4 regions of the Paenibacillus sp. JT22N15 genome follow, and region 1 is predicted to be linked to each of the others. Evidence: riboswitches for the same ligand, from Rfam matches in the RefSeq annotation. Region 1 holds a riboswitch; each other region holds the start of a gene.
What was found. Region 1 has a riboswitch for cyclic di-GMP ahead of AC50X8_RS08470 (condensation domain-containing protein). Riboswitches for the same ligand answer to the same signal wherever they lie in the genome.

Region 1 (7,860 bases):
TCACGAGCTGGCGGATCATGTAGATGAGCTGCGCCTTCAAGCGTTTAATGAAGGAGCTTTCATACACATTGGCATTGTATGCTAGCTTCATCACCATCTCTTTGCCAGGCCCAGCGAGAAGATTAAGATCATAATTGCTTTTTTCGAAAATATGAATGTCACCCATCGTAAATCCCAGACTCTGCTCGTCACTTTGTTTGCCGGCCTCTTGAAGCGGATAATTCTCGAACACAACAATATGATCAATTAACGTCTGCTGGCCTATTCGGCTCTGGATATTATAAAGCGGCACGTACTGATGCGCTTCGGTTTGCACTGAAAGTCTCTGCATTTCCGATACTAATTGCTTGAAGGTCATATCCGGTACGATCTGGACACGGGTTGGGATTACGTTGATAAACAGGCCCACCATACTCTCCACACCGCTAATCTCAGCGGGACGACCCGATACAACTGCTCCAAACAACACATCGCTGCTGCGCTGATAACGGCTAAGCAGAATAGCCCAAACGGCTTGAATCGCTGTGCTTAACGTAACCTGATGCTCTCTTGCCAGTCTAGAGAAAGCCTCACTGTCTTCCTCTCCAAGCTTAAAATGAAGCTCGCCTGACGAATAACCTTCCTCCCTGCGTCTGCTGCGCTGCTCGGCGAAAGACTCCTGCCCCTCAAATTCAGCTAAATAGCTCGACCAAAAGACAAGCGAAGCCTCCTTATCCTGCTTGCCAAGCCAGTTGATATATTCCTTATATGGTTTCGAGACGGGCAGCTCGTATGGCTTATGATTCAGCAAGGCGCTGTATATCTGAAACAGCTCCTTTACAATAATGCCAAAGCACCAGCCGTCCAGCATAATGTGGTGATAGCTCCATATCCATTCATACGTGTCCTCACCTGTCTTAAAAACGGTCGTCCGCATTAAAATATCTTTGGACAGATCAAATCCCAGCATTTTATCCTGCTGCTTGAAGGCAGCAAGCTGTCGCTGCTGCTCTTCTTGGGGCTGATCACATAAATCTATTTCCTGAACATGGAACGCTCGCTGCTTGAATACAACCTGAACCGGCCGGTTGATTTTCTCGTGGAGGAATACGGTACGAAAAATATCGTACCGATCCATCAACACGTTCATGCTTTGTTCCAGCAAATCTTTGCGAAATGAGCCTTTCACCGAAATGGCCAGTTGCTCCATATAATAGCTCTGTCCGGGGTGCAGAAGCGTGTGAAACAGCATGCCCTCTTGCATAGGCGATAAAAAATAAATATCTTGTACTTGATCCTTCTGAAAAGTAATCCCGTTCACCTGTGCTTGGCCTCCTTCTATCCATTCCGCAGCAAGTTAAACTGCGCGCTAATTCATTCTCTTAGCCAAACTTCTCTGCCAGCATGTCAAAAATATCTCCGACCTCTTCGAGCTGCAATTCGCTCGCCGTAAAGTCGCTAGGTGTGAAATCTCTGTCTGTCTTGGCTGTACAATGCTGAATTAATACAAGCAAATGATGGTGGAAGCGATCCATCAGCTGATCTATCGTAGCTCGCAAATATTGCTTTTTATTGTAGGCGCAAGACACAACGAGGCGTTCGCCTCTTACCATACCGCTTAAGCTGAGCGCATACAGCGCTTCAGATTCCGGGCTTGTTTGCGCGCCCATATCGTATACGGATGGTGAAAGCAAGTCTGTTTGCACCTCGCTGTCGAATTGCCCCAAATAGTTGAAGCTGATTTCCGGTTTGAATGAGAAGGTGAGCCCTGCTTTATGCTCATCAGCTGCCAAATATCGCAGCAGGCCATAACCGATTCCCTTATTGGGAATATGGCGCAAATCTTCTTTCACCCGTTTTATTTGATAGGCTAAATCGTCCGTATAGCTCATGTCGAGCACAACCGGATATTGGGAGGTAAACCAGCCTACCGTTCGTGATACGTTAATAGCTACAGCTACCGGCATAATCACCTCCAGCTTGACTACTGAATCGGCTGGTTTGCCATTTTGCTGGACAACGGTTTTGTTCCCTTCCTGCTGCAATCCATTCCCTCATGCGATCTAAGCTTGAGAAAACCGCTCAAATTGGCAATACTCGTTCCGGGGTAAAACTGCTCGGTATACCAAATTCGTTTTTGCGCATGTGTTAATGGATAATAAAAACGTTTCATCAAATTACCCCCAATAACTTGTTTTGATAAATAAAAAACTGCCCGGATTTTGGACAGTCTGCTCCCATTTTCCAGCAACCTGTCAACCGTAGCATCGTCTGATGCCTTAGGCCATGGCTTTGCGTCCCTATGTTTCCATAGGTATGCCTTTATCCATTTTATGTTTGTTTTATTCCATTCCTAATCTATAAACAATCCGTTCATCAAATAGTTACGTTTTTTACATTTTTTTATATTTTCATTCGACAAAAAGTTTTTGGGAGAGGGGTCCTATTAATATGAAGAGAATGAAAGTCTATGGGAGGAGACGAAACTTGGATAGACTAGAACGAAATAATCCTGCGCAGATTTATCTTCCTTGATACGTAACGCTATGAAAATTTTAAAACAAAAAAGCCGCCATTTAGGCGGCATCAGGCTGTCGAGAAGGTCTCGACAGCCATCTTTATAAGCATTCAGTTTAACGCATCACCGCGTTTCTGTGGTATCGATTTTTCCTTTATTGTCTAAAAGGTTCGGCATATGTATTCACAAGATAATGGGCGTCCAGCCATTGATCCGCTTATTCTTTTCAAGATCATCTTTCTGGGCTATTTCTTCAGGTGTCAGCTTTATGGAAAGAGCAGCTGCAGCATCCTCAATATGCGATATTTTTGTAGCACCAACAATAGGTGAGGTTACAGGTTCTTTCTGAAGAGTTTCAGGCTTTTATCAATCTCGCTCATAATGGCCTTTCGAGAAAGTCCGGCACCGTTTGGACCTGCATGCGCCCATTCACCTTAGTAGCCAGCACGATTTCATCCCGATTTGCATATTCCTTTAAAGCAGGTCCAATAACCGCCTCACTTGATCCGGCTGAATATACATTAGCTGTATCAAAAAAATTGATACCAAGCTCTAGTGCTTTTTTAATAACGGGACGACTGTCTGCTTCATTAATAATCCATTGAAGCCCTCCTTGCACGGCTACTCCGAAGCCCATACAGCCCAGACAAATTCGGGATACATCCAAGCCCGTATTTCCGAGTTTCACATATTCCATTTGATTGTTCCTCCATTTATTCATTATTTTTCAACAAACGTTTCACAAATAAAGTGAACAGCAGCAAGGAAATCGCAACAGACAAAGCGCTGACCGTGAATAACGCCTGATAGCTCATATACTGGGAAACCCAGCCTAGCACGATCGCACCGAGCCCGATGCCAAGATCATTAGCAGTCGATATCGAGGCGTTGGCAACTCCGATTCGCTCTGGATGGGCCAGACGGATCGTTGCCGCTTGAAGGGCCGGCTGCGCGGAGCCAAACCCGATGCCATATAAAATCGCCGCAACAAGCACACCGCCTAAGCCGGTCGACATGCTGAGCACAATCAAGGCGCCAATCGTAATGACAAGGGCTGGTACGATAACAGAAATCTCTCCGTATCGATCCGAAAGTTTTCCCGAAATGGGACGGCTGAGTGCCAGTGATGCAGTAAGGGCCAGAAAGAATGCGCCGGAATTGACCTGAATCGACTTAGCGAACAGCGGAACAAATGTTGTAATGCCCCCATACGCGATAAACAGAAAAAAGACGGATGCCGCAATCGGCAAAACGGATTTTTCGAACAATTCTATTTTTCTTACGCCCGTTTTGGGCTGGAAGGGCATTTTTGCTCCTAACGTCAGGAGCAGCGCTATCGCAGAGAGGACGACGGCGATTAAAAACAAAGCGCTGTACGACTGGTTCTCTGTCACCCAGAGCCCGAACATCGGACCGACTGCCATAGCCAAGGTCATGGATGTGCTGAACCATCCCATTCCTTCGCCGCGGCGGCCCGCTGGAATCATGTCTGTAATCGCTGTCATTGAGGCGGTTGTAGAAACGGCCCAGCTCATACCATGCAAAATTCTGAGCCCCATCAGCACAACAATTCCTCCAACCCAGTTATACATATACATTGCCAGGATGAACAGAATAAGCCCCCAAATGAGAAACGGGCGCCTGCCGAATTGGTCCAGCATCCCGCCGACGATGGGGCGAAAAATAACGGCGGACAGCATAAACGCGCCCATCGCCAGCCCGACCTGCGATTCGCTGCCTCCCATCTGTGTGATGAATAGCGGCATCGTCGGATACAGCATATAAAAGGCATTAAACAAAAATAGGTTTCCTATCGTCATGAGCGTAAACGATTTCGTCCATAGACGTTCCATTGTTCTTTCCCCCCGTTTTTTACGTATAATCCCCGATGCGTTTTTCGGACATCAAAAACATTGAATTTCTACTATTCCTTGATTCATTAATGTACTCACGTCTATAATTATAAACAGACACCGGACATCTGCAATTGCTAAATGAGCTGGATTTGTTAAGTAATGAACAGTTGCATCATCATTGTCTATTATTAAAGAAAGATTGGTGATTCCCAGTTGGCTAAAGTGGATCGGAGAATACTCAAAACCCAGGAAGCGTTAAAAAAAGCGGTTATTGATTTGATGTCAGAGAAAAATTTTGATGATATTACGATCCAGGATCTTTCCGATAGGGCGAATGTGAGCCGCGGAACGATCTATCTTCATTATTTGGATAAATTTGATTTGCTGGACAAGCTTATCGAAGAACACATCAACGTGTTAAGGGAAATGTGCAAATCCGCAGCCGAATTGGAATTTACCGAAGCCACTTTGATGTGGACGGAATACTTTGAGCTTCATTATTCCTTTTTTTCCATGATGCTGGCGAGTAAAGGCGCCCCCTACTTTCGCGGCCGGTTTCTCGACTTGCTTATCGAAGAATTAACGAATGAGGTTGAGGTAATCAAAGGGAAGAATGAGAAGTTAAATGAAGATCTTCTAGTCAGGTTTATTGCCTCTGCTTACGTAGGGGTTGTGGAATGGTGGTTTACGAATGACAAGCCTGTCCCCCATCATGTCTTGGCAGAGCAACTGGGGACGTTGCTTGAGCGAAATGTGTAAGAAAAGGCCCCCATTATGCTGAGGGCCGGAGGCATCCCTTTTTACAGGCAGGCGCAGCTTCAACAAAAGTCCTCGCGTTAGCTGCATGCCTGCACTTCTTATCTAGAGTGCTGTTTGGTCGGACGATACATGTACATTCTCAGTAAAATAGCTAACAAACTAAATACCAAAAATATAATTCCTCCTAACACGATGTATCGTGTACCCATCCCTGATAAAAACAATCCTAATACGATGGGGTAAGTCACGACTGTTCTCATTGGATTTTTAGAGAGCAGCCTCCCTCCGATTAAGTTGCCCAGCAAACTGGCCAAGCCATATAAAAATAACGTCAAGCTTAACATTTTCCCCGAAATATGAGTAATGGTTTCAAGGTACTGCAATGTAACTGCTAACACTAGCCCCTGCTGAGCCTATAAGTACAACAGCAGCAATAGCTAGCCAAATAATCGGTTTTTTTAATACGCTTAACTGGGCTCCGTATGAAAGTTTTTCCGTAACATGCATAGATGGTATAAATAGCCATGTTGCGATGAAGGCCACAGCATTTACGACAGCAAAAAAGACCATCGCCATTTCTATGGAAGTTTCATTAGCTATAAAATTTGTGATGGGCACACCAAGTACCATTCCTGCGGTCACGCCAAGCATCACTTTAGAAATAGCTTTTGGAGCCTCTTCCTTGCTTACGGAGCTAGCAGCTGCTGTCAAAGACAAGGAACAATAAATGGGATGGAAAAAGCCTGGAATAATACGGGCGATTAGTGCAACGGTGAAGGTTGGCGCAAATAGGGATACTATATTACAAACAACAAAAATCCCGAGGACCAGCAGCATGACTTTCTTGCGATTTATACCGGAAAATAATAATGGCATTGTGGGACCTGCGATTGAAACGGCTAGGGAAGAATACTGTGCGAAGCGGAGGTTGAATCAGCTTCCAAAGATGGGGCATGAGCTGGTTCGAATATTTTGAATGTCATTATTTGTTTTTTCAGCCATGTTGGCAAGCAAAGGAGCTCCCTTCTTTCGCAGCCGCTTCCTAGAATTTGTCATAGAGGATATTAAGCGCAGCTGGGAAATGACGGAGGGGAAAAATCGTGGAATCAATGAAGATGTAATGGTTCAATTTTTTGCACCAGCTTACGTAGGAATTGTGGAATGGTGGTTTCTAAATGGAATGCCCTATCCCCCACGTGTCATGGAAGAGCAAGTAGAAAAGCTGCTGGATATGAATCTTTCATAGTTCGATTTGCCGCAGGCAGACACCCGTAATGCCTATCTTAAACGCAATAATCCCCCAGACAAAGGCTGGGGGATTATTGCTATGAATGAAAATTAAACGATGAACTATTCATACTTTCCTATCCTTGTTCTCCTTTTGAGAAAGCTTCTTTCAGTTTGTCACTCATCAGGTTCCAGGCATCTTCTGCGACGGCTAGATCACCATAATGGGTAAATCCGTGCGCTGCTCCCTCATATTGTTTATGCAGCACCTTCACACCGTGTTGTTTCAGCTTTTCTGCATAGGCTATGCCTTCTTCAGCCAACGAATCTTTCCCAGCGGTAATAACCAATGCTTCGGGCAGTCCTTGAAGGGCTTCCGCATAAACAGGCGAAGCTAGCGGACTATGGGCATCGTCTGCGGAAGCCAAATACATGGAGTTAAACATTTTTGCCATTTCCGCCGGGATCGCTTCCTCAAAGCTTGGTTTTAAAGCGGGATCCTTTGCCAAATCCAATGGCGCATAATCAATAATTTGCAATAAAATCGGAAGCTCGCTCCCACTCTGTTGATTTAACAAGCATACAGCGGCAGCCAGATTGCCGCCTGCACTATGTCCCCCGATCGCCATGATCGCTGAGTTGATTGAAAAAGACTCTGGATGCTCGTGAACCCACTTCGCAACGTCATAACATTCATGAACCGCAGTCGGGAATCTATGTTCAGGAGCGAGCCGATAATCGACATTAATGACGACACAGCCAGCCCGATGGGCAATCAATCGACACCAAGGATCATCCATTTCTGCCTTTCCCAAAATAAAGCCGCCCCCGTGCATATTGATGTATACAGGTAGAGAATCAGACAAAGCAGATTCCGGTGTATACACTAGGACACGGGTATCCCCAGCACTGGTAGGAATGATGGCCTCTTGCCTTTGTACAGCAAAGCTTGCGCTTGGCTGGAGCGCAGCTCCCGTACCCACCACATTTTCACGAAATCTTCGCACCATTTCCAGTTGTTGCTTATGATCCATTTGCTGTCTATCCATTGTCAAACACTCCATTCTATTTTTAAGGTTTTATTTAGAGCTTTTCTCAATCAGTTCCTGCAGCCGAATGCTGGAGTTGTTAATATTGCCGATAAAATCGTAGATGACATCGATATTCTTCTCCTGCTCTTGTGTCGTGGTCAGTACCCCTTCGGTTGCTGCTGCATGCTTTTGAGAAATACCCGAGATATGATCAACCTGCGTCCGCACTTGAGAAAAGATTACACTCATTTGATCCGTCATGTCCAATTCCTGGGCTATGTATTGATCCATCTGTTGAAAAGTAGACCTGATGCTGTCAAAGCTTTCAAGCACTTGCTCGGTGAGCGCCTCCCCTTCTTTAGCTGCCACGCTGCCGTTGCTAGCCTTTTCAACCACAAGCTGCGTTTTGCTTTTAATATTATGAATAATCGTGTTGATTTGTTTAACCGAGTTTAAGCATTCCTGAGCAAGCTTCTGAACTTCATTCGCC
Region 2 (7,860 bases), on a different contig from region 1:
CTACAATGTTCGACAGCTGGAAGTAGAGCGATTTGATGTCTGTCAAATCATCCTTTTGGTAATTCCCTTGTTCGATCCAGCCCTGCTTGCTGTCATTCACATTCGTGAAATTGACAACCTGCTCCTGATTAACCGACTTGCTGTAATACGCGGACAGCGTGTAGTTTACCGTTCTGCTTCCCGCTGCCGCTGAGGATGTAAAGGTTTTATTGCCGGAAGAGAGTACTTCCGCTAGGTTAGGCTGCCATTGGGAGCCCCTTGCTTCATAAGGCGAACCGCTGTTGACGCGCAGTGCATTATCGCCTACATGCGGCAAAATATCCAGCACATCAATGACGCCGAGTCTCGTATTGCCGCTATTGCGAACTGCCAATCTGTAATCCGCTGTTCCGCCTTCGTACGTTACGCTGTAGCGCGGGTACTCGGTGTATTCAATATCGCCATCATAATCAAATGGCTGTACAGGAAGAGCTGGTTCTCCATCATACGTAGCATCATCTGATGCCCGGAAAATAGGCTCCAAATCGCCTTGATTCCATTTTGTCGACTGGACGAGAGATGCTTTGCGTACCGTTACGTTCGCTGAAGCATGAACAAAAAACTCATCCGTTCCCGCCGTTGGATCAAAGCCTATAACTGTATCTTTAATCGTATTGTTGCGTGTTTGCCACGCTGGCAAACTTTGCGGATTATCCTGTGCGGAATCCCCTGTATGCCAGAACTCTGAATTTGGATCGCTTGTTGTAATATACATATCGTTCGTGTAGGTAGTACCTTGAGGCGTACCTGCACGGACCTCGCCTTTATAGCTGATTTCAAAGCTTGTACCTGGAGCAAAAGAGGTGCCGTCGGACCATGACCATTTCACAAGGGTCCGTCCCGTACCGTTCCAGTTTTTATCAACAAGCTCCAGCTGTGGAGCACTTGCTCCAGCAGGCGTGCCCGTAAATGTAAACGAGGCTGCCAGTGCCGCAGCAGGATCAGCTATTTTAGGATTCGTGTAATAATCAAAGCTTGTTGGCAATAAATCATAGACAACTGGATTAATATAAGGTCCCGTTGCTTTAATATCGTTGCGGACCGTAAGTGTGAACGGCACCGTGCTGAGTGGACGGAAATTTCCCGCTCCAATCGCTTTATTAGCTACAAGCCATGGCTTCTCATTGTTGATGTTGAAATCTGCCTGAGCCGTTTTCTGAGGCTTGTCATCCCATTGGCCCGGAATGGTAACATTCAGCGCTTGATAATCCAGCGTGACTTGATTCGTTACTTGATCACCGTGGACGACAGGGGTGTTCGTGCCATTAGCAAAATCTCTAACGGTCCCTGTAATTTCAATGCCGCCAATTGTACCTCCTGGAGCTAGGGTGCTGAACGACCACTCCAAGGCAACCAAAAATTCGCCAGCATTTAGCACAATGCGGTTCGTACCAGCTGTCGTGCTCACTGTAATTGTGCCGTTAGGCGCAAGGCTGCCGCTATACGCATGCCAAGTTTCAGTCGTACCATCGCTTGTTTTATAACGAAGCTGGGAAGTGAAAACATTTGGCATTTTAATGCTGCTGTAGTCCATTTCCGCAGGCAGCACATCTGTCAATACCAGGTTCGACAAAGAGGTATTTACATTCGTCCCCGTATTGCTGATGCCGCCGATGTTGAACTTCTGTGTTTGGCCATGCCAGCGATACTGGTAAACACGCGACTTGGTTAGTCCGGAAACGCCAGATACTGGCTCTCCGAATTTAGTTGTCACATCAGCGTCAGGATCAGTGACCGAGCCGCCACCTTCGAGCGTATAACCGCTCAAAATTTCAACATTATTTTTGCGTTCCAGCGGTGTTCCGGTCGGATGACCATACCCTAAATCGTCAGGGAAGGTGACCGATACTTTCGCTTCGAAAGATTGTCCGGAAGCAAGCTCAATATTCGACCAAGTGATCGTGCGAGCTGTTGAATCATAGACACCGCCTTCTGTTGAGCTCACATATACAGCATCTGGCGGCAGTGTATCGACTAACGTCGCATTTTTCAAGCTGCCAGGGTTATCATTGCCGGCTTCGCCTTTAATGCCTACCGTATACTCAACCGCTCCGCCAATAATCGGAACTGTGCTGCCAAATCCAGTAGCTTGGCTTTTATAAGCCCACCACTTGTCGTAGGTCGAAGCAGTTGGCGTCGCCGTCGGTGTTGCTGTAGGCGTCGGTGTAGCTACCGGATTCGGGTCCGCGTTAATCGTTACATTCGCCGATGCCGTTGTACTTTCCGCTGAATCAACGAGTGTAATCGTCGCCGTATTCGTCGTAGGCACAACCGAGCTTGAGCCAGTCGGCTTCGCTTTCACGGGAATTTCCAGCTTCACCGAAGTACCGGAAGGCAATGGATGTGCATTGACGGTTAGAGTTTGGCCATTTTTCGTATCCCAGCCTCCATCCTCCCAGCCATCTACAATTTCAAATTGTGCCGGTACTGTATCAACAATCGTTACATTCTTACCGACATGAGTCGCTCCATCTGCCTGATACAAGATCGTATACTTGAAGGTATCTCCTACATTAACAGTGCTCACACTGGCTGTCTTTGTAAAAGTCAGCCCTGTAATCGGTCCTGCTGCCTGTACCGGTGCTGCGAATGGCTGTAATGCAGCTTGCAGCAGCAAAACGAGCAGCATGATCCAGGAAATCTTGTGCCTGATCGCTCTCTGTCTACTTGCGGGCATCTCATCAATCCTCTCTTTTTCTCTATCTCCTCTAGTTTCTCTCTTGTTGTGAATACCGATAATGCCTAGTACAAAAACATTACCTTACGAATACCACGTCATTTTCCATCCTCTTCCTCCTTGTATTCAAATAAGAAAATTATATCCAGCCCAACTGTACAAAAACTTTACAAGCCTCCCCTTTATCCGTCAGCTAAATAACTGCAAAAAAGCTTCGTCCATCCGATGAAGGATAGACGAAGCTTCTGTGTGTACCTATTGAGTTATATGTGTTTATTTCCGTTTAATAAACTTTAGCAGCCGTATAACGCGAGCTGTCTTTAATCATTTTGCCCGCTTTCTTGCTGTTCTTCAGGCCAGCATCAAGCGTCGTATCGATCGTGATCCATTTGCCGTCCAAATATACTTCATTCCAAGCGTGATAATTTGATACATCAGACGCTTTGCCCGTCACCATCTTGGCCGGAATGTCCAAGCTGCGAAGCATGCCTGCCATTAATGCAGCGTAGCCGTAGCAAATATCTTTCTGCGAACTAAAGGTACGATCGATTTGAGGCAAATAATCGTTGGTCACCTTAGCCGCAAGCTGATGATCGTAAGAAATATTCGCTACAATATAATTGTAAACCGCCGTTACCTTCTCGGTATCCGTCTTTGCTCCCTTAGTCAGTTCCAATGCTTTCTTAACCGCTTTGCTGTTGCTGCTCCAATCAATATTTTGTATGGAGTTCAAATAGACGAGGCTGCTGTCACTCAAATTCAAGGTAACTTTGCCTGTATGAACTGCTCTATATTTTTTGGTACCACTTACGTTTTCCAATAATGAAATCGTATAATCTCCATTGCCCAGTTGAAGCGCAAACCATTCTTCTGTCTGGTTTGTCCGGAGCGCATACGTATAATTTTTGCCGTCTTTGGCTACAACCAGCCTTGTATCTACGCCTGACTTGACCTCATAACGAATGCCGATGCTTCCTTTATCCACATTGGATTCGTCGAGCCAGCTTGTCCCAGCTGCCGCTGCCACTTGAGCAGTTGCTTGAGGGAACACGGACAGAATCAACGCCAGCAAAATCATAACCGTTAAACTTTTGCGCATAAAAAAAACTCCCTTCGGTGGCTAGGCTGCCATCTAATAATAGAGAAGGCCCTTTAGCTTTGCGTCCCTGCCTTTCGACAGGTTTGCCGTTATCGTGTAAAGTTTTGTAAGTGGTGTTAGGTAGAAAAACTACCTTATATTAAACTATGATTATCTCTAGTATATACCCATTATTTGCAATAAACAATACGTTAAATCTTTTTTATTTCCAGGCTGAGGCTTGTATTTTCTGGTTTTTCTTCATCCATCTCCGCTTTAACCGTTTCATAAAAGGCTCTTCCTTCCGCTCTTTAAGCATGCCCTTTACGTCTCTAAGCAGGAGCATATACCGCATTTCATCTTCGTGCTTCAAGCTTTGAAATTCTTTCAAATGTTCTGCGCCCATCTCGCTTCAACTCCATCATGCGTTTTATCAATCCTATGTCGGTTGATAAAATTCCGATACCCGAAACAGCGTTTAGCTGCTTTTGACCGTGTAAAACTTTTGGAATCTCCAAAACTTCCTTGGTCCTGTCGACAAATAAAGCCACGCAAAAAAATCACGAATACCATCATCTACGATTCCCTCATTGTACCGATAAAGCTGACGCTGGTAGTTCAGGCGGCATATTTCCACCCCGTCCCACCAAAAAGAAAACGTGTTCCGCTTATCATCATGCTCCAGAGTAATCATAAATTTCCCTTCCGAAAGCTGAAAATACTGCTTGTCATAAAAAAACAAAGGCCCCTCAGAAGTAGCTGTAATGCCAATAAAATGACCTCTATGATGGGTATAAAAGCCACGAACGATGGTGTAATCGGTCATTTGATTCAAATTCAGCTGTCGTAGGTGCTGGGCTCCCTCGCTTATACAGCAAGCCAGCTCAGGATAGCGAAAATGGCGAATGACATTCATTTGCCGCTTCTCGGTTATCATCATCTTCTTCAACCATTCCTTTGGACATGCTATTTTTTTGAAAATGAAGCTCGTAAAGCTTGTCCGTCTCCATTTTCACCTACTCCTCCATTATAAATAGGGCAACTCTACAATTTCTCGACAAAATCTCTGTTTAATCTCGCAAAACTTACAAAATAATAGGCCGCATAGAATATTGAATTTTTATTCCTTCAACAGTATGATAATTCAAAGGAATACTCAGAAAGGACTGCAGCCCTTTGGAAGAACAAAAACTTTGGACTAGAAGCGACGGATTTACAATTAGCACAAATAAAGCTTATTTGGATATTGAAACGATTTATAAATTTCTAAACGAGGAATCTTATTGGGCAAACGGAATTGACAAAGAACTTGTACAAGCAGCCATTGAACACTCCATTTTGTGCTACGGCATTTATCAGGGGAATCCGCTTAAGGAACAAGCGAAGCTAGTTGGTTTTGCGCGAGTTGTCACCGACCTTGTCCGCTTTTCCTGGTTAGGGGATGTATTTGTTATACCCGAGTTTCGAGGTATAGGACTTAGCAAGTGGCTATTAGAAACCATATTGGAGCACCCCAAACTAAAAGGAACAAGCTTTAATCTAGGTACAAAAGATGCTCAGACTTTATATGCCAAGTATGGTTTTAAGCCTCTCGAGCAAGTAGAAAGAAGAATGGCACGGCCATTGGATTGGAGAGCTATTTATGAGGGCTATGGTTTAAAAAGTCAATAGCACTCGCTTGCCCCTCCAATTATTTACCATTTTGTTTCCTTCACCAGTCTACAAACCATTAACGCCGCTTTTCCAATCTTTGTACCATTCTGTAATGTATGCGCTTGGCTGCTCGTTCAATTCCTCCATCAGCGCGGCGGTTAAAGCATTGTACTGCTGATTAACCATAAGATGATTCCCTTTAGACGCATACAGCTGCATTAAGGCAAAATAAGCCTCTTCCGCCTGCGCATGCTCCTCGATAATTCGAATATATCCGGCAATCGCTTTATCCAGCTGGCCATGCTCGACATGCCAAGCTTCCAAGCGATAGGAAGTATTCAGCCACAGGCGCTTCAGGCGCTGGCGTTCGCTCTCCGCCCACCAATAATCATAATCCTTTAAATAATCGCCTCGATAAAGATTCATAGCCTCCTCGTATTCCGCAAGGGTTGCCGCCGCTAGCGGCGGTGCAGCAGCAATTCCTCTCTCCCATTCCTCCACATCCAGCACAACCTGATTAAGCGTCAATATGTATCCTTCTGTTGTATTGGCGATGTGAAAACACTTTCCAAACTGATCAAGCGTTTTCCTAATATGGTACACCGTCGTATACAGCTGGGCATATACTTTCTCCGTCCCATTATCGGGCCATAGCAAATCGATTAATAGCGATTTCCTTACCAGCTGTTCGCGATGCTGGAGCAAATACAGAAACAGCTCCTGCGCCTTTGTCGTACGCCAACGTATGGCTGCATCCTTTTTTCCAGAAAATTCGACACTGAACTGCCCCAGCAGCTGCAAAATCAGGTGCTGCTCCTCATTCGTTTTTATCACTTGCTGCACGGCCTGCCCTTTATCCTTCACATGGGAGTCCAGCCGCTTCTGAATCCGTTCCATCGTTTTCATTAACCGCTCAGGATGGATCGGCTTGACGACATAATCCAGCGCATTCAGCTCAAAAGCTTTCACTGCATATTCATCATAAGCGGTTACAAATACGATATTCAGCTCTGGTCTTACCTCCAGCAGTTGCTCGGCAAGCGCAATGCCACTGACTTCGGGCAAATTAATATCCAAAAATACAACATCCGGCAGATCAAGCAAAATCCGCTCTTTCCCGACCGTTGGATCCTCATATTTCCCCAATACCTCTACGTTATTTAGTTTCACGAGTTGCCGCTCCAAGTAATCCAAAGCGAGGCTTTCATCATCTACAAGGATAACCTTCATGCTTGACTCCTTTAATATACGAAATAACCACTCGTTCACAAACTCTGCCATGCTGACAACAATTATAATGCAGTTAAATAGTTGCCGCAATCATTTGGCATGAATAGTCGTTACAAATTCAGGAAAATTTATATAGCAAAAGAGCAGCAAGCGTTAAACCTAAGGCAGGTCAAACGCTTGCTGCTCTTGCGATTTGCGGTTTTGGTTTTGCCTACAGGCAAAACTCGCAGCGATAATAGATGGAATACACGATCCAGTTGTTCTGCTAGACAGTCTACCAGGCGTTGACGCCCAGTTGTTCAATCGTTGCTTGAATAAAAGCCGGCTCATCCTCTGGCGTACGGGAAGTAATCAAATTACGATCAACTACGACTTCCTCATTGCGAAAATGCCCCCCGGCTGCCTGCACTTCCTGCTCCAGCTCTGGATAAGCCGTCAGTGTGCGTCCTTGCAGCAAACCAGCTTCCGCCAAAATTTGCGGGCCATGGCAAATGGCAGCAATGGTAATGCCTTTTTCATCAGCCTCTTTGACAAAAGCTTGCACGGCCGCATCTTCCTTCAAGTGGGAAGGTGATGCGCCGCCAGGAATAATAATAGCCGCATAATCGCTCGCCTTCGCCTCATTAATCGCAAGATGCGACTTATAGGCAACTGTGCCCTGCTTGCCTTTTAGTTCCTCATTGCTGCGCAAGCTTATAATAACCGCCTCATGGCCATTTTTCACCATTTCATCATACGGATTTTGCATTTCTGAATCTTCAAAGCCATCGGCCAGCAGAAAAGCCACCTTCTTCATTTGCGTCATCATTTACACGCTCCTTCTTGTTTGGGCTCTATGTTACTTTACCCTAAAAAAAGGTTTCGCAAACAAATCCTGCTGTTCATATTCCATCAACGATACACGAGCATCCTCCCGCAATAGTCGCATTCCTCGCTTTGCTGGGGAAGAAGCACCTTATTCGCCCCGCAGCCTGGGCAGCTGATTGTTTTAGGTTCAGATGATGCTGGGGGCGGAGAGCTCTGCCTTGCATTATCGTGTTCTGTCTGCTCTACTAAACGGGCAGCTGCTGCCGCTTGCTCCTCCGCTTCTCTTGCAGATTTTCTCGCTTGCTCCTCATTTTCAGCAAGACTTTTCTCATGCAATAGCTCTTGTCTTGCGATATGCAATTCAAGCTCTAAAGAA
Region 3 (7,860 bases), on a different contig from region 1:
CCCGTTTGCTCAAAAGCATCAATCAACTGCTTCGTGCATGGCGTCTCGCCTTTAACGATGTCATCACCAAGCAGCACGGCGAAAGGCTCATTGCCGATAAACTTGCGTGCGCACCAAATCGCGTGCCCGAGACCTTTTGGTTCTTTTTGACGAATATAATGAATGTCGACCTTGGAAATTTCCTGTACCTTCTCAAGCAGATGCAGCTTTTGATTTTTCAGCAAATTCGCTTCCAGCTCAAACGCATTGTCAAAATGGTCCTCAATCGAACGTTTGCCTTTACCCGTTACAATAATAATTTCTTCAATCCCGGATTGTACGGCCTCTTCTACAATATATTGAATCGTTGGCTTATCCAGGACGGGGAGCATCTCTTTCGGCATCGCCTTTGTTGCTGGCAAAAACCTCGTTCCAAGTCCGGCTGCCGGAATAATCGCTTTTGTTACTTTCATCGCAAATCCCTCCCAAGTTAGATAAAAAGTGGTTACACTTCAATAAACACGATACTATTTATCTGAACATCCGTTGCCGCAAGACGGCTTTTCCATTCCTGTGCAACCGGAGCGAGTACCCGGTTCTCCTTGATCACGAGCGTATGCCAATCGACCAGCTCTGCAATCGTCTGTGCTTCCGAGCAATGAACATAAGAAGGCAATTCCCAGATTACAACTTCGTAGCTATCCCGAAGCTGCGCCATCAATTCCTCAGCCGACGTTTTCATGGAAAGGCCTCCGCCTACCACGCATACTTCGATGTAATCCAACTGCTGTCCGGCGGTTTTGATTTTGCCATAAAAGCCTGGGCTAATTGACCATTCCGCATAGCCTTTTTTGCCGGAAGCCGTACTTGGCAGCTTGCCGTTCGGGTTAAACCTCACCCAAGCGACCTTGCTTTCCACAGCCAGCTTCTGCGCCAGCTGCTTGCTGATATTCCCGCTCGCACCTTTGCGGTCAAGCGTTCCAAAGGCCAATGTACGCTTCCCGCTTTTCTCCATCACATGGCGGTAACGCATTGCACGCGACTTCGCTTCCTCTGCCGCACGGCGCTTCAGCCATCCCCCATAAAACGGGATAGCAGCTTCCGCCCGGCTGGCGAGCTTCGTCGTTTCCATCGGAACCTCGGCGAATATCGCTTGCACCTCCGGCGCTGTCTGCAGCTTGCGCGACATCATATGCAGCAGAAGCCATAAGCACAATAGGATAATCAGTCCGCCAACAAATGCGAGCAGCACATAAAATAACGGATTGGGGTTCACATAAACCGCCTTCTCCGCACTTGCTTTATGCAATAAAACTACGTTGTTGATTTTAAACAGCTCCAAGCTTTGCGAACGGAACACGCTAACGATGGTGTTGGCAATGGACGCTGCCTGCTTACGGTCACCATCGGTTACGGTAATTCGGATAACCTGCGAGAGCTCGACGCTTTTCGCGCTAACTTTGGCAGCCAGTTGATCTGTGCTGTAAGGCAGGCCAAGCGCCGCAATTACCTGCTCCAAAATCAGTGGATTTTTCAAAATCACATTATACGTATCCATCAGCTTGAGACTGCCTTGAATGGAAGTGAAATTATCACTTGTCTCTTGTGAGGTTATTACAATTTCAGCCGTTGCCTTATAAGACGGAGGACTTTGCATTTTCACATAGCCCACTGCGACTGACAGCAGCAGTGCCGGAATAATGACAAACGGCAATCTGCGGATGATCAGCTTAACCATTCTGTGTATTTCCAAATCTCTCATCCCCTTGCAAAACAATCATTCGCCCGTCATAGCCTGGCGTTCATTCCTATTCAGACTGTCTATGACTTGGAGTTCGCTTCTGCTGGTACAATGCCAGAACGCAGCTCCTTGCTTGGCGGTATGCTGCTGGACTCCCCCAGCAGCAGGCTTAAATCAAAAGCTTCATCGAATACAATGGCCGCTGTCATCTTATTGCGTTTGGCCCAGCTTACGCGGATAAGACGACCGTTTGCCTCGAACGCCGAGCCGATAATTTGCAGCCTGACCTTCTTGCCTTCATGCATCGCCGCCTTCTGCGGGAGTTCAATTCGGCAGCCCGTGTAGCTAATATCAAGCAGCTGTGTCCGGTAGCGCTCTTCTTGATCGACCACGATCGAAGCGCGCCGCTTCAGCCTAACTCTCGGGGACTTGCGATTTATCGACTTATAGGTGTACTTGAAGTTAGAAAGATAACTGGTCACAGAAGTCCACACGCCCGCCTGGAAAATGCCCTTAACGAACTCATCCGCACTGCCATATACTTCAGCAAGCCATTTGCGCTCCTCATCAATGTTGCTCCAATGAAGCTTGAAGCCCACCTGAAATCCGGAGCCATGCTTATCATAAAATATTTTTTCGGCAGCTACGCGTATAGCGTCCTGGGATAACGGAATATCCAGCTCCATGCGCTCTGGGAGCGGCAAAATCGAGTCCGTATAAATACGGCAGCCTGTCTCGCTAATATCCAGTGTCCTGACGTTTTCCATCTTCAGCTCTTCATCATCCATATAACGAAGCGTGAGCGGCAGCTCCTTGGCAAAGCGTTCCGCCTCCCGCATGCGCGGGCGTTCAAAACCAAGCAACAGCGCGAGAAGCAGGAATACTCCGTTATAACCGAGCCAAAATAAATTAATAAGCATAGGCTGCAATTCATTTTCTCCTGCACCCGCAATACGCCCCACATTTAAACCCATCAGTACAATCGACAGCGCAAGCAGAACAAACAATGGCATCATATAACGATAATTAATAGACGTTTTGTTCTGATAAATGCCTTTCGGCGTCACTTCAAAGGGAATAGCCTTGCGGAAGATTGTTTCCTGAAGGGCTGCGAGGAATAGCGTTGGCGTCATGGCCGTCTCGTAAACATTGTTCCAGAACACATTAAGCTTCTTATTCGTTAAATAAGGTACAACGGTAACCGAGAACAAGAAATACGGCAGCCAGAAAATAAGCAGTTGTTTCAAGCTTGTTTCAAGAATCGCCACACCAAAGGTCAAAAAGAGCATAGGAGACAATATGTACATAAAGCGCGTAACGCCAAAGTACCAATACAGCAGGTTGGAGAAATAAAGCAGGCGCTGCATCAAAGATAAACCCTTAGCCTCAAGCGGATTGGACATCCTCGTCGTCTGTATCGTGCCCCTTGCCCAGCGGGCCCGCTGTTTGATTTGATCGGATATGGACTCAGACGTTAGTCCTAGTGCCAGCACCTCATTCAAGCAATAAGAATCAAATCCATTGGATTGAAGCTTCATCCCTGTAGCCAAATCCTCTGTTATCGTACCGATAACGAAACCACCAATATGGTCAATGGCGCTGCGCCGGAAGATGCAGTTGCTGCCCACATAAATAACAGCGTTAAAACGGTCTCTTCCAGATTGAATAAGCCGCATAAACATATCTTGCTCGTTCGGAATGTTGCGCCCTTGGTAATAGTTGTATTGGAAAATATCTTCGTTGTAAAAAACTTGGGGCGTTTGTACGTAAGCAAGCTTCTCATTCTCTGCAAAAAATCCTACCGTTCGCTGTAAAAAATCCGGTTTGGGCATCATATCGGCATCTAAAGTAAGGAGCAAATCGCCCTTCATCTTCGTCAGCGCATGATTCAAATTACCCGCTTTAGCATGTTCATTTCCGGGACGATCGAGATAATGAACGCCTAAACCTTCGGCTAATTCTCTCATTTCCGCTCGCTTTCCATCATCACACACCCAAATGTTTAACAGATTTTCCGGATAATTCAAGTTTTTACAAGCAAGTATGGTTTTTCTAACCAAGGATGGCGGTTCATTGTAGGTAGCGATCGTAACATCCACAGAATAAAGGTTGTCAGGTAATGGCGCAGGCTTTCTTTCAGTGGGTTTTAGCAGAAGAATGTGGAATAAAACGGATTGAAAAATAGAAATGATTTCAAAAAATAGTAACAACGATCCAAAAATTAATGACCAGCCAGATGGGAGTGTTTGTACAAGTCTCCATACTAGATACACGATCATGATAGCAATGGATAGCGTTGTTAATATGTACCTAGCTTTTGTTTTCAAATAACCCCAATCCTTTGCGCTCTATTTATTCGCCATAATTCCATTCCTTTTCTGACTAATCTACAACATGGATTGACTATACTGTCTAATTTCGCTGTCGATATTTGTTAAATCGGCCGGAAATATGATATTTTTGGCGGCTAAGGCTCAAATTCAAAGTTATCTTATCACAATCCTTGCCCCTTTAAAAGTTAATTTTTCTTCTTAACATTGTAATCTTATTGGCAAAAGTGTAGAAAAAAAGCGAAAAAACTCTAATTTTACGCGGTTTACGCGAAATTAGAGTTTTCTCAGAATACCTATTTAGTATTATATCAGCCAGTGTTTGATAGAGTTGAGACCAGGACTTGACGACTAGCCCCGTCTAATCTTTTAAAGCGTTTTTTGCAGCGTTTGGTAAGCGCTCAGGCTATCAGCCGACGAATCGATATGCCAGTCCAGCTCTTTGTTCTCGTTGAACCAGATCAAGCCTTTAATTTGGCTGTACGCTGGCGATTGCACTTGATTCATCGCATCAATAACCCATTCGTTTTTGCTGCCGCCGCTTTCTGTTGTGCCAGTTTCAGCGATAATGATCGGCTTGCTCGAAATGCTTGTCAGCGCTTGGTACGAAGCGTAGAATACGTCGTTAAAGCTTCTCCACGAGCTCCACGATTCTTTCGTTCCAAAGTTGTAGCCATCGATCGAAAGCAGGTCTACGTAAGCATCGCCTGGGTACATAGCTGTAAACGATGCGTTTTTGCCAACATTTTCAGCGTTTACGTTGTACATGAATTTCACATTCGTTGCGCCTTGCTCTCTGAAAATCGTAACGACACGTTGGAATGCCGCTTTGTAAGTCTCGTTTGTGTTAACTGTGCTGTCGCCAACGCCCCAGCCGTACCAGTTGCCATTGCCTTCGTGGAAAATGCGAAGCCAAATTTCAGGGTTTTTGTTAGCTGCTTGCCAGTTAACCAGTTGTTTTGCCGTTTGTTTCAGGTAAGCGTCTACTACGCCTCTATTAATATCAGCAGTCGAATATTCTTTGTAATTTTTATTTTTAAACTCAAGGGTAAGTAGGTTAATCGAACCATTATTATTTACATAGTCCATAAAGCCCTTCCATTCATTAATCCCTTGGTTCGAGTTGACAAAAGTATGTACAACATCTTGGTGTCCACCGATTAGTTGCTCGTAGGCAGCGATGTTGTTCAAGCTTTGGTTCGGCCAAGTGCCGATCCATGCTCCGTTGTAAAAGTTGGTTTGCGCGCTAGCAGGGAGTGCCCAGAGTAATGTCGAAGCGAGCATAAGGAGTGTAAGAGCGAATTTTGTAGTTTTCATAGTAAGTTCCTCCCCCGAGCGAATGATGGTCGTGGTCCGAAGAACACGCCGCACCTTCATCAGGCAAAGGAGGCTATGTCGGGCTTCGGCAGCTGGCGAGCATATCCTGTTTAAGGATGAAGCCCCTATAGCTTTGCGCACATCAGGTTTCCCTGAGTTTGCCTTTTCGTGTAAGCAATAAAAAAAAGATAGTCCCTGCTCCCGAAAGAACAAAGTCTACCTTGATTAATAAAGGAAGAATCGATGTTGAATTCGGTAGCTGGCGAGCATATTCCGTTAGGAATGAAGCCCCTGTAGCTTTGCGCACATCAGGTTTCCCTGAGTTTGCCTTTTCGTTAAACGATCTAGGTATAAAGTACGAGCTAAAGTAATATGGTGCTATTGTACACCTTAAGCGCAAATTTCGTCAATTTATTTTTTCATAAATTTATACAACGAAAAAATATCCATTAAAGTAGCAAATCGCATACACAATATGAAGCAGGAAAAACATCATGAAATAAAACATTTGCAGCGCCTTATTATTTTTCAGCACATCCGCAAAATAAATGTAGAAGGGGAACGCAACCATGACATAACGTGGAATGCTCTGCAAAAATTCGGCGCTGGCGAACGGAATGAGCATAAGCAGCAATCCATAGGCAAAAAACAGCCATTCATGAGCATTACGGCGAATATCTTTCCAGCGCATAATAAGAAAGGCAGCAAAAATGACGAGGACGGCATTCGCGATAATAAAGGCAAGCAGGCCATTTTCCCAGCCGCCATTTCCTGAGAAATAAGGCTTTTGGATAAAATGAATATAGTTCGAGAACGGAGCAACCGTCTTGCGATACCAGTTGATGCTTTGCTCGGTAATCGGAGCCAGCAAATCGCCAGTAAGCCATTTCATGTACAACAGATAACCGGCTAGCGGCAGCGCCGAAATGATTGCATAGCCTAAATACTTCGTGTCCTTCCACTTGAAACGGTACAGCCTGTGTTCGATCAACAGCGTACCCACAACGAAAAACAAGTTGACGAAGCCCAAATTGCGCGTCACAGCGGACAAGCCCCCGAACAGAAACGCGAGAAAATATCGTTTTTGCATCGCATAATAGACGGTCATTAGCGACAGCATGAGGAACAGGCTCTCTGTATAAGGCACGGCATAGAAGATGGCGGTCGGAAAAATGAGCAGCAGCAGCACCGCGACTTGGGCGTGCTCCTGTTTCAGTCCTCTTTTTAAACAAATGCCATAAAAATAAAAAAGTGATACGAGCAAAAACAAATTCGATAAAACCGATCCCACGACTGTCGCATCGTATTTAGAAATAGACTCCACCAAAAAGACTAACAAAGGGTATAAAGGGAAAAACACCCAATTTGCACTAGGATGCGATTCGTTGATGTTATACGTATCATAGCCATTTTCGGCAATTCCCAAGTACCATACGCTGTCAAATTTCCTTAGATCCTCGAAGCTCGGCTTCTTCAGCTGTGAAATATCCGTCTGGATCGAGAGCTGGCTCGATGTGAAATCATGCCCCTGCACGACCGTATAGTCCGGCGGAATTTGATAGTTCGAAAACAGATTCATGCCGAGAAAGCCTGCAAAATAAAGCAATATTCTCGTAATGACAAACAAGGAGAGCAGGAAGATCAAAACTTGCGTATTCGATTTTGCTTTAAGCAGCAGCGATTCCATTCGTCACCTCGTCTCTTGTAATTGCTGCGATTTCGTTTCCACCGGCACAACGTTATGCAGCACGGTTTCCACGAAGTATTTCGGGCGTTTCTTCGTTTCAATGTAAATTTTGCCGATATATTCGCCAATTAGTCCAATGCACAGCAGCTGAATGCCGCCAATGAACCAAATCGAAAGAATCATCGAGCTCCAGCCGGATACCGTGTTGCCCTGCAAATGCCTGACGAATACATAAAGGGCGAACACTAGGCTCATGACCGACATAAAAAAGCCGACAACCGACACCGCGCGGATAGGAGACACGCTGAACGAGGTAATGCCTTCCCATGCGAAGATAAGCATTTTTTTCAGTGGATATTTCGATTCGCCGGCGGTTCGCTCCAGACGATCGTAATACACACTGTCGGATTTGAAGCCGATGGTAGGAATAATGCCACGCAGGAATAGATTGACCTCCTGGTACTCCTCCAGCTTGTCAACGATCTTCTTGCTCATCATCCGGTAATCCGCATGATTATAAACGACATTTACGCCAAGCTTAATCATTAATTTGTAGAAAAATTGCGCGCTGAACTTTTTGAACATCGTATCGGTCGTTCGTTTGTTCCGCACGCCGTACACGACTTCATAGCCCTGCTTGTACTTCTCAATAAACTGGTCGATCACCGTAATATCGTCCTGCAAATCGGCATCGATGGAAATAATGCAATCCGCATATTCCTTCGCCGTCAACAAGCCTGCCAGCAGTGCCCGCTGATGCCCGACGTTCCGGGAAAGCTTCAGCCCGCTCACAAAACGGTTGCTCC
Region 4 (7,860 bases), on a different contig from region 1:
CTCTTGCCGCTGCCATTGCTGCCAAGCAGACCAATAATTTTGCCAGCTTCCAGGTTTAAATTAATATTATGCAGCGCTTTTCTCGATCCGTAAGTTTTCGTTACGGCTTGCAGTTCAACTATCTTCTTCATTCGTTTATTCTCCCCCCGCCTATTTCTGATCTTCCTTGCTAACCGCTTCCGTAACAATCGCTACAATGTCATCCTTCTTAAAGCCCAAATCGCGCATCCCCTGAATGAAACGTCCGAGCAAATCAGCCGCCATTTCTTTCTTAATGCTCACAATCGCCGCCTCCTCGCTCGTTACATATCTTCCAAGTCCCCGTCTTGTTTCGACGATGCCTTCACGCTCCAGCTCCTGAAAAGTACGCTGGATCGTATTCGGATTGATTTGCAGCTCCACTGCAAGCTCGCGCACCGAATCGATTTTATCGCCGGGATTAAGCTTCCCGCTAATAATTTGCTGTTTAATGTAGTTCATGATCTGGATGTAGATCGGCTGGTTGTTGTCAAATTCAATCGGCATAAGTCACCTCCGTGTTAATGTATTAGTGTTATATCTAAATAGTACACTAATATTCTGTTGTTGTAAAGAGTTGGATAAAAAAAAGGCTGCCTCCAATCGCCCACGGGCGCTGAAAGCAGCTATTTCATTGATGCTATTCCATTTTCCAATCCGCTCTAAAGGCTAGCTTACACCTTGAATACAGCCGCTTTTTCGCGCAAATTAGTGGAAGAGCCCTGCAGTTTCTCAGCCAGCTCTTGAAGCTGAATCGATACCTCGAATTGATCTTCGGACATACCGCTCATCTGCTCCATTTTGCCATTTACCTCGGAGGAGGTTTGCAGCAGCTTGTCTACTGAGCCAACAATATCGGTAATGCCTTTTGTAATTTCATCAATGCCGACAGAAATTTCGCCCATTTGCTCGGACAATACGCTGCTTTGATTTTCCAGACCATTAAACATTTCGCTAGCCGTCACCGATGCCTGCTTCGTCGTTTCTATCACTTCCGAGAAGCTGCTCAAGCTTTGGCTGCTGTCGGCAAAATCGTTCTGAATAAGCTTAAGCTCCTTCGTAATATCTTTGGAAATGATATCGGTCTGGCTCGACAGCTTGCGAATTTCCTCCGCTACTACAGCAAAGCCTCTGCCATGCTCGCCTGCACGCGCCGATTCAATCGAAGCATTCAGCGACAATAAATTCGTCTGTGTGTTCAAATCCTGAATGCCGCCCAAAAACTTCGTTACATTATTGTAGCGCTCATTGATTCGGTCGAAGGACTCGGTAACTCGGGCAAATTGCTGCACCGTCTGATTCACCATCTGCACAACGCCCTTCATATCGGTGGAGCCTATACGCGATGACTCTCTCATTTCTTTCATGTCGCGATTAATATATTCGGTTGAAGCCGCAATTTGCTGCGAGCTTGCCGATATTTGCTCCGTTACGGCCGAGATCGAAGTTGCATCATCATACTGGGTCATCAAAATCGTTTTGCCGTTGCCAATCTCTTCCTTCACCTGCTCGGAAGCGTTCTGATTGCGAACAATCATATCGCCCATATTGCGCGAGGCTTGCAGAACAACCGTGCTTACATCCATAGTCGAACGAAGGGTGTCACGAAGCTCACTTCCCATTTGCGCCAGCGAGCGGTCAATTTGACCAAATTCATCTTGGCGATCCAGCTTCTCATCATAGGTGAAATCGTTATTTTGATAAGCGGTAATACGCTTCATTAAACCAACGATGCCTTTTTTTACATTCCGGCTTAACGAATACGACATGAGGAACGGCAGTACTGCCAGCAAAACAATATTGATGATAATAATCGTATTGGCAGCTGCAATACTTTTATTTAATGTCTCCTGTGTAGCGACCGTATCCACTTCGAGCCAATTTTCTACCGTTTCATTCGCAAAGCTGAGAACAATCGTATATGTACTGACAAGCTGTTTGACCTTGGCGGAGCGGTCTTCAATGGTTAGCAGGCTGTGATTGCCGTTTTCTTTATTAAGCTGCTCCAGTGCAAGGCCAAACACATTGCCTTGGTTCGAATAGGCGGTGCCGTTATCCCCGTGAGGATATTTTTCATCCAGGTACGCTAGTGTAACCTTCAATTTTTCTACCCGCTCGGGCATCGACTTAAGTGCCAAGTTGATTCCATCGTCGCCGGTGCTGCCGTTTTCTACGGCATCAATCATCGAAAGCAGCGTGCGCAGCATCGAATCCGATATCCCTTGATATTCTTTTTTGGCCTCCTGAAGCTCATTTGAAGCTTTCACTGCACTTCTAACCGAAGCATTTTGCATAAAAATCCACCCGCCAGCGACGACGTTGAACAAGGTGATTAATGAAGTGATAAACAACAGCTTCGTTGTAACCTTTTGTTTCTTCAAGAAATCAGAAATCCTTGATGTCCATTTTAACCATTTTGCCTCTCTCAATCGGTTAATCATCATTTTCTCTCCATCTCTCCTATTACACTGAAAAAACAAAAGCTATCCAATCACCGCGACGAATTGAACAGCTGAATCAGCCTATAGTCCTGTACCGGTGGTTTGGCTGCCATAGTTCAATACCTTAGGCCCATAACTTTGCGCCCCTATCTTTCAATAAGTTTGCCTTTTTCAGTATGTAATTTTCTATTTATTTCGACACTTTTAAAGTATAATTTAGGAAAACCTTTTTGTAAATTATAAAAAGCGAGATTATCTGACATGATACTTTGAAACTAGTGCCTAACAACGTTATAATATTAGCGAATGCTAGCTATTAATGAGATTTTAGGGGGGACAAGATGGATTTTCGACTAGATTTAATTGAGGATAAAATCGAATTTTTTGAGGCTTTTGACTTACGTACGCTCGAAAAGCACATTGACCAGCAAATTGAAGCGAATAAAGCACTGCTATTACAAGTTCATGCGATTAGTCATCATGCGGTGTTTCATCCCGATCGCGGGAAAATGCTGTACAGCGCAGTCGTTCATTTTAAAGTTAAAAAATAGGCCAATTCGGGCATTTGAACGCTGCCCGAATTTTTTTCAAAAAAATTTAAAAAAGGTATTGCATCCTCCTAAAGTTCTGTGGCATAATACATCTTGTGTCCGATACATAACCGCGCCGTTGTAGCTCAATTGGTAGAGCAACTGACTTGTAATCAGTAGGTTGGGGGTTCAAGTCCTCTCGACGGCACCATTTTTTTCCCGGGACGTAGCTCAGCTTGGTAGAGCACCTGGTTTGGGACCAGGGGGTCGCATGTTCAAATCGTGTCGTCCCGATATTTTATAAGTTGTTTCAAGCAGGCCCTCTAACTTAGAAGGGTTTTTTATTTTTTTCATTAAAAATAAACCGCGCTTAGCTGGAAGTTTTGCTGCCCCCGCTAAGCGCGGCTTTTCTTTTGCCCCAATAGATTCATTAATGATGCTGCCGAATCATCGCCTCTGCGGTGAGCAGCCCTGACATGGCAACCATCGGCGTTCCCCCGCCGGGATGGGTCGTTCCGCCCGCAAACCATAGTCCGCGCAAATCCGCACGATTGGACGGCCGCAAAAACGTCTGCTTTGCTGAATTCGAGGAAATGCCATAGATGGCGCCGCGAAATGCCGACGTATCCCGCTCCAAATCCTCCGGTGTATACAAAGCAAGCTGCTCTGCTTCCCGATCCAGTCCCTCCAAGCCATAGGCAGCCAGCTGCTTCAACAGACGGCCCTGATAGCGCTCCGCCTCCCGCTCCCAGCTCCAAGCGTCCGACGTATACGGGGCATTCGCCAAAATAAACAGGTTGCTGCCTCCTTCCGGCGCCAGTTCCTGTTCCATATAGGCGGAACAGCATACATAAATCGCAGGATCGGCAGGAGCCTCGCGGCGCGCGAAAATCGCCGAAAATTCCTCCCCATACCTTTCCGGATAAAATACAGTATGATGCAGCAGCTTATCGTAACGTCTGCGTATGCCTGCAAGAGTGACAAAGCCGGACAGAGAAGGCTCGTAAGTTGAAATATGGCGATTCGTCATGGCAGGCCGCAGCTGCTCGCCGAGCAAATCGCGGCATACGGACAGCACATCTCCGTTCGCGAGCACCAGATCGGCTGGCACAAAACCGCATTCCGTCTCTACTCCGCTTACGCCGCCGCCTTTTGCAGCAATGCACTGCACACGCACCGAGGTGCGTATTTCCGCCCCCATTTCCTCCGCAAGCTGGCGCAGACCTTCAACGATGCTGTAGGTGCCGCCTCGAACACCAAAAACGCCAAGCTCTGTCTCGACATGCGGCAGCATCGCGAAGATTGCTGGCGCCCGATCAGGAGCAGATCCGACATAGGTCGCATAACGTCCAAACAAGGCCAGTGTGTTGGGATGGCGAAAATAGCGGCGCAGCAGCATAGCGGCAGCAAGTCCTCCCGGTCCGGCGCCTACAACAGCAACATGCCTGGTCTTCATTTATAGTCTCTTCCTTCCCATGCTAGAATCAGCTTTCTATAAATGCCCGTCATAGACGGCTCGAGCCGCAAATTCGCCTGAGCCGCAGCCGGTTATATCGCAAAATCGCTATAAACGGCAAATTGGCCGCCAGCGCGTAGCCTACCATTAAATAGCCATACAAAGGCTCGTTCCAGATGAAAAATAACGGCGCGGGCACGATGGACAGCCAGTGCGTCCATTCGCCTCTGAGCGTTTCCCCCATGTACTCCTGGTAATAGGCTTGGCCGCGCTTAGCAAGCCTTTTCTTCTGGAATCCCCTGCGGAACAAAAAGCTGCCATCCGGCACGCTGTCCTTCCAGGAGCGGATGAACAGCACCTGCTCGTAGAAACGCTCCTCTGCCGAAGTGCCGCTTCTCCTTGCTGCGCTCCGCTTTGCGCACTGTCCCGCCTGCTCCTGCTCCTGCTTCTGGTCTTGCAAACCAGCGCTCTGGCAAGCTCGTATGAAAATAGGAGACGCCGAGATGGACGAGCAGCCATCCGCCAATATTCAGAGCGAGCACAGCCAGCGACGGCAATGCCTGCGCGCTCATAGCTTGCCTCGTTCCCGGCTGCCCATTGAAACGACTCGCCCTTTCCAAGAAACCTTCCTCCTAATGAAGGTCGAGAACAGCGAATAAGCGAAAAATAACAGAAACAAACTGAGCGGCAATGGGTACAGCAGTGCTGTCCAGCCCTTAAAACTCCCGGTTTTGCGCAGCCATAGCCCGAGCTGCAAGCTGTATGCCGCATAGCAGGCGACGCCTGTTCCCAGCAGCCAATAATCCGCCTCGACCTGCCCCCCAATTGAAGCAAGCATAAGGGTCACAGCCGATACGGCTCCGGCCAGCCACAGCGATACAGCGCAGGCTACGAAGGGCGCGGTCGATGCAGCGCCTGCTGCGAAGCTTTTGCTCCAGCCGCGGAACATGCTGTTCAGGCCGTCCGGGTACATTCTAAAGGAAATTTTTTCGCAGCCCATAAAATTGGACACCGGCATTTGATCAGAGCTAAAGGCTCGCCCCAGCTCGAAATGCTCCAATACTTTGCCCCGTACTGCCTCATGCCCGCCGATGCGGAAATAGTCATCCCGGCGGCATATGAGGCAAGGCCCAAACGCTCCCGCCCGGCTGTCTCCGTCGCCAACCGAAGCGATGACAATCAGATTGAAGAAAGCAGACAGCTGCTCATAAGCACGCTCCATTCGGTGGTAAGGCTGCACCGATACGAGTCCGCCAGCCTCCTTCTGGCTGGCGGCCAGCAGTTGTAAAGCATCCATTTCCAGTTCCACATCCGCATCCAGAAAAACAAGCAGCTCGCCTTGCGCTGTTTTGGCTCCCGTCCAGCAAGCCCAGCTTTTGCCGATCCAGCCGTCTGGCATCTCCTCCGCCCGAATGACAAGGGCGCCATTCGCGGCGGCAAGGCTTGCCGTTGCATCCTCCGAGCCGTCATCGACAACGATTACTTCTACATGACTTAGCTTCTGCCGCTGCAAGGCGTGCAGCAGCTTGCCGATATTAGCCGCTTCATTGCGTGCCGGAATGATGACAGAAATGGAGATCGGAACAGCGCTATTTTTCATGCCTGCTCCGTTCGCATCATCTGCCCCATTCCATTCATCCCCCTCATGAATGTCCCAATCCGGCAGCCGGCTTACCCGATTTTGCAGCAGCAGGCCGCACAGCCAGCCGAAAACAGCCCAAATGATCGAGAAACTCATCGCTTCCCCCTCCTTCTCCCGTACATATAGCCAATTGCCTGCTTTAGGCCGCTAAATGCCTGCTCCCGGTAAGGAAACCAATTGATTTGCGAGCTTCTGCGCCCAGCATTGACCATGACCGACTTTGAGCGGCAAAAGGCAAGCAGCCCTTCTTCGCCATGCGTACGGCCGAAGCCGCTCGCCTTCACCCCGCCAAAGGGCAAATGCATGTTGCCAATATGCCTTACAACGTCATTAATCGAGCAGCTTCCCGTCTCCAGCCGGGCTGCGAACGCTAGCCCTTTTTTTCGATTAGCCGTAAAAATGCTTGCGCTAAGCCCATAAGGCGAAGCATTTGCCAGCCGGATTACTTCCTCCTCTGACTGAAAGGCCATAATCGGCAGCAGCGGGCCGAAAATTTCCTCCTGCATAAGCTGCATCTCCTCCGTCACTCCGGTGAGTACGGTCGGCGGAAACAGCGGCGGCTCCGCTCCGGGCGGCAGCCCTCCTGCCGCAATGCTGGCGCCTTTGGCTACAGCATCGTCCAGCAGCCGTTTCACTTTATGCCAGCCTTCTTCCGTGGCTAATGCTCCAATCTCGGACCAAGAACCGCCTTCGGCCTGCCTCAGCTCCCGCGTATAAGCGACGACCGCGGCCAGAAAGGCTGCATAAATGCTTTCATGAACGTAAACCCGTTCCACGCTAATACATACCTGCCCGCTGTGCAAAAAAGCACCCCATACCGCTGCGCGAGCGGCTCTCTCTATGTGGGCATCGGCACATACGATCATCGGGTCCTTGCCACCAAGCTCCAGCACGCAAGGAATGAGCTGCGCCCCTGCTCGCGCCAGCACACTGCGCCCAGCCGCTTCGCTTCCGGTAAACCATAGCTTGTCAGGCCGTGCATCAATTAAGCGCTCCGCTTCCGCCTTCCCGCCTTCAACCAATTGAAGGACACCTGGCGGAAATGCAGCTTCCTCGATTAGCGCAGCAATGCGCTTGCTTAGCAGCGGCAGCTTCTCCGATGGCTTGAGCAGCACCGTATTCCCTACAGCAGCTGCCGCGAGTGCCGGAATGAGCGTCAATTGAAGCGGGAAATTCCACGGGGCAATGATAGCCGCCACGCCGCAAGGCTCATATGTAATGTGCGAGGAGGAGCCTGCGAGCCACAGCGGGGTGCGAACGCGGCGGGAACGCAGCAGCTTGGCCGTATTTTTTTCATAATAAGAAATAGCTTGAATGACCGTCAGCAAATCCGTCGTCAGCGCATCCATCGGGGTCTTGCCTGCCTCTTGGCCAAGCAGCGCAATCCACTCGTCCAAATCGCGAACGAGCAGCTGCCGCACCGAGCGGATATGCTGAATTCTATCCCGCACAGGAAGCGCCCTCCAGCTCGGAGCTGCTGCGCGGGCAGCAAACATTTCTTGCATCATTTAATCCCCCCAGCAAGGGCCGCCTTTATACGATTGGCAAAATGATCCTAGCAGGTTTTAATTCGCCAATAATGGGCAACACCTTAAATACAGGACCTACAGGAATGTAACTGCTAGATTTGAAGCTAGCTAACTATTAATTAACCCTAAGGTATATTATAAAACATCTTTTTCGTTTATATAACCAAGTTTTTAAAAATATCCATTTGGCTTTAGTAAACAGGGAGGCGGAAACGAGCGATGAGTAAAAAAATCGTAGTAATTG

Region 2: another riboswitch for cyclic di-GMP. It lies ahead of AC50X8_RS21590 (transglutaminase-like domain-containing protein); the one in region 1 lies ahead of AC50X8_RS08470 (condensation domain-containing protein).
Region 3: another riboswitch for cyclic di-GMP. It lies ahead of AC50X8_RS29030 (glycoside hydrolase family 26 protein); the one in region 1 lies ahead of AC50X8_RS08470 (condensation domain-containing protein).
Region 4: another riboswitch for cyclic di-GMP. It lies ahead of AC50X8_RS17760 (methyl-accepting chemotaxis protein); the one in region 1 lies ahead of AC50X8_RS08470 (condensation domain-containing protein).

The regions. Positions count from the first base shown of each region.
Region 1 covers NZ_JBXENV010000003.1:539,909-547,768, forward strand. The annotation lists gene AC50X8_RS08465 (non-ribosomal peptide synthetase) at 1-1,300, opposite strand, end outside; gene AC50X8_RS08470 (condensation domain-containing protein) at 1,362-2,024, opposite strand; cyclic di-GMP riboswitch class I at 2,223-2,310, opposite strand; partial or broken gene AC50X8_RS08475 (transposase) at 2,663-2,800, shown strand; partial or broken gene AC50X8_RS08480 (aldo/keto reductase) at 2,851-3,194, opposite strand; gene AC50X8_RS08485 (MFS transporter) at 3,211-4,350, opposite strand; gene AC50X8_RS08490 (TetR/AcrR family transcriptional regulator) at 4,567-5,112, shown strand; gene AC50X8_RS08495 (MFS transporter) at 5,482-5,988, opposite strand; gene AC50X8_RS08500 (TetR-like C-terminal domain-containing protein) at 6,089-6,358, shown strand; gene AC50X8_RS08505 (alpha/beta hydrolase) at 6,477-7,373, opposite strand; gene AC50X8_RS08510 (methyl-accepting chemotaxis protein) at 7,419-7,860, opposite strand, start outside.
Region 2 covers NZ_JBXENV010000011.1:64,173-72,032, forward strand. The annotation lists gene AC50X8_RS21585 (SdrD B-like domain-containing protein) at 1-2,716, opposite strand, end outside; gene AC50X8_RS21590 (transglutaminase-like domain-containing protein) at 3,000-3,815, opposite strand; cyclic di-GMP riboswitch class I at 3,829-3,913, opposite strand; gene AC50X8_RS21595 (hypothetical protein) at 4,273-4,743, opposite strand; gene AC50X8_RS21600 (GNAT family N-acetyltransferase) at 4,971-5,465, shown strand; gene AC50X8_RS21605 (response regulator) at 5,514-6,728, opposite strand; gene AC50X8_RS21610 (DJ-1/PfpI/YhbO family deglycase/protease) at 6,952-7,473, opposite strand; gene AC50X8_RS21615 (hypothetical protein) at 7,569-7,860, opposite strand, start outside.
Region 3 covers NZ_JBXENV010000020.1:31,198-39,057, forward strand. The annotation lists gene galU (UTP--glucose-1-phosphate uridylyltransferase GalU) at 1-452, opposite strand, end outside; gene AC50X8_RS29020 (Wzz/FepE/Etk N-terminal domain-containing protein) at 485-1,732, opposite strand; gene AC50X8_RS29025 (glycosyltransferase) at 1,801-3,999, opposite strand; gene AC50X8_RS29030 (glycoside hydrolase family 26 protein) at 4,420-5,367, opposite strand; cyclic di-GMP riboswitch class I at 5,452-5,540, opposite strand; cyclic di-GMP riboswitch class I at 5,619-5,706, opposite strand; gene AC50X8_RS29035 (mannosyltransferase family protein) at 5,795-7,054, opposite strand; gene AC50X8_RS29040 (glycosyltransferase family 2 protein) at 7,058-7,860, opposite strand, start outside.
Region 4 covers NZ_JBXENV010000008.1:256,121-263,980, reverse strand. The annotation lists gene AC50X8_RS17770 (ABC transporter ATP-binding protein) at 1-131, opposite strand, end outside; gene AC50X8_RS17765 (GntR family transcriptional regulator) at 151-525, opposite strand; gene AC50X8_RS17760 (methyl-accepting chemotaxis protein) at 693-2,399, opposite strand; cyclic di-GMP riboswitch class I at 2,553-2,636, opposite strand; gene AC50X8_RS17755 (YrzA family protein) at 2,801-3,010, shown strand; tRNA gene AC50X8_RS17750 (tRNA-Thr) at 3,125-3,200, shown strand; tRNA gene AC50X8_RS17745 (tRNA-Pro) at 3,210-3,283, shown strand; gene AC50X8_RS17740 (phytoene desaturase family protein) at 3,420-4,445, opposite strand; gene AC50X8_RS17735 (glycosyl-4,4'-diaponeurosporenoate acyltransferase CrtO family protein) at 4,495-4,905, opposite strand; gene AC50X8_RS17730 (glycosyltransferase family 2 protein) at 5,014-6,183, opposite strand; gene AC50X8_RS17725 (aldehyde dehydrogenase family protein) at 6,180-7,592, opposite strand; gene AC50X8_RS17720 (phytoene desaturase family protein) at 7,836-7,860, shown strand, end outside.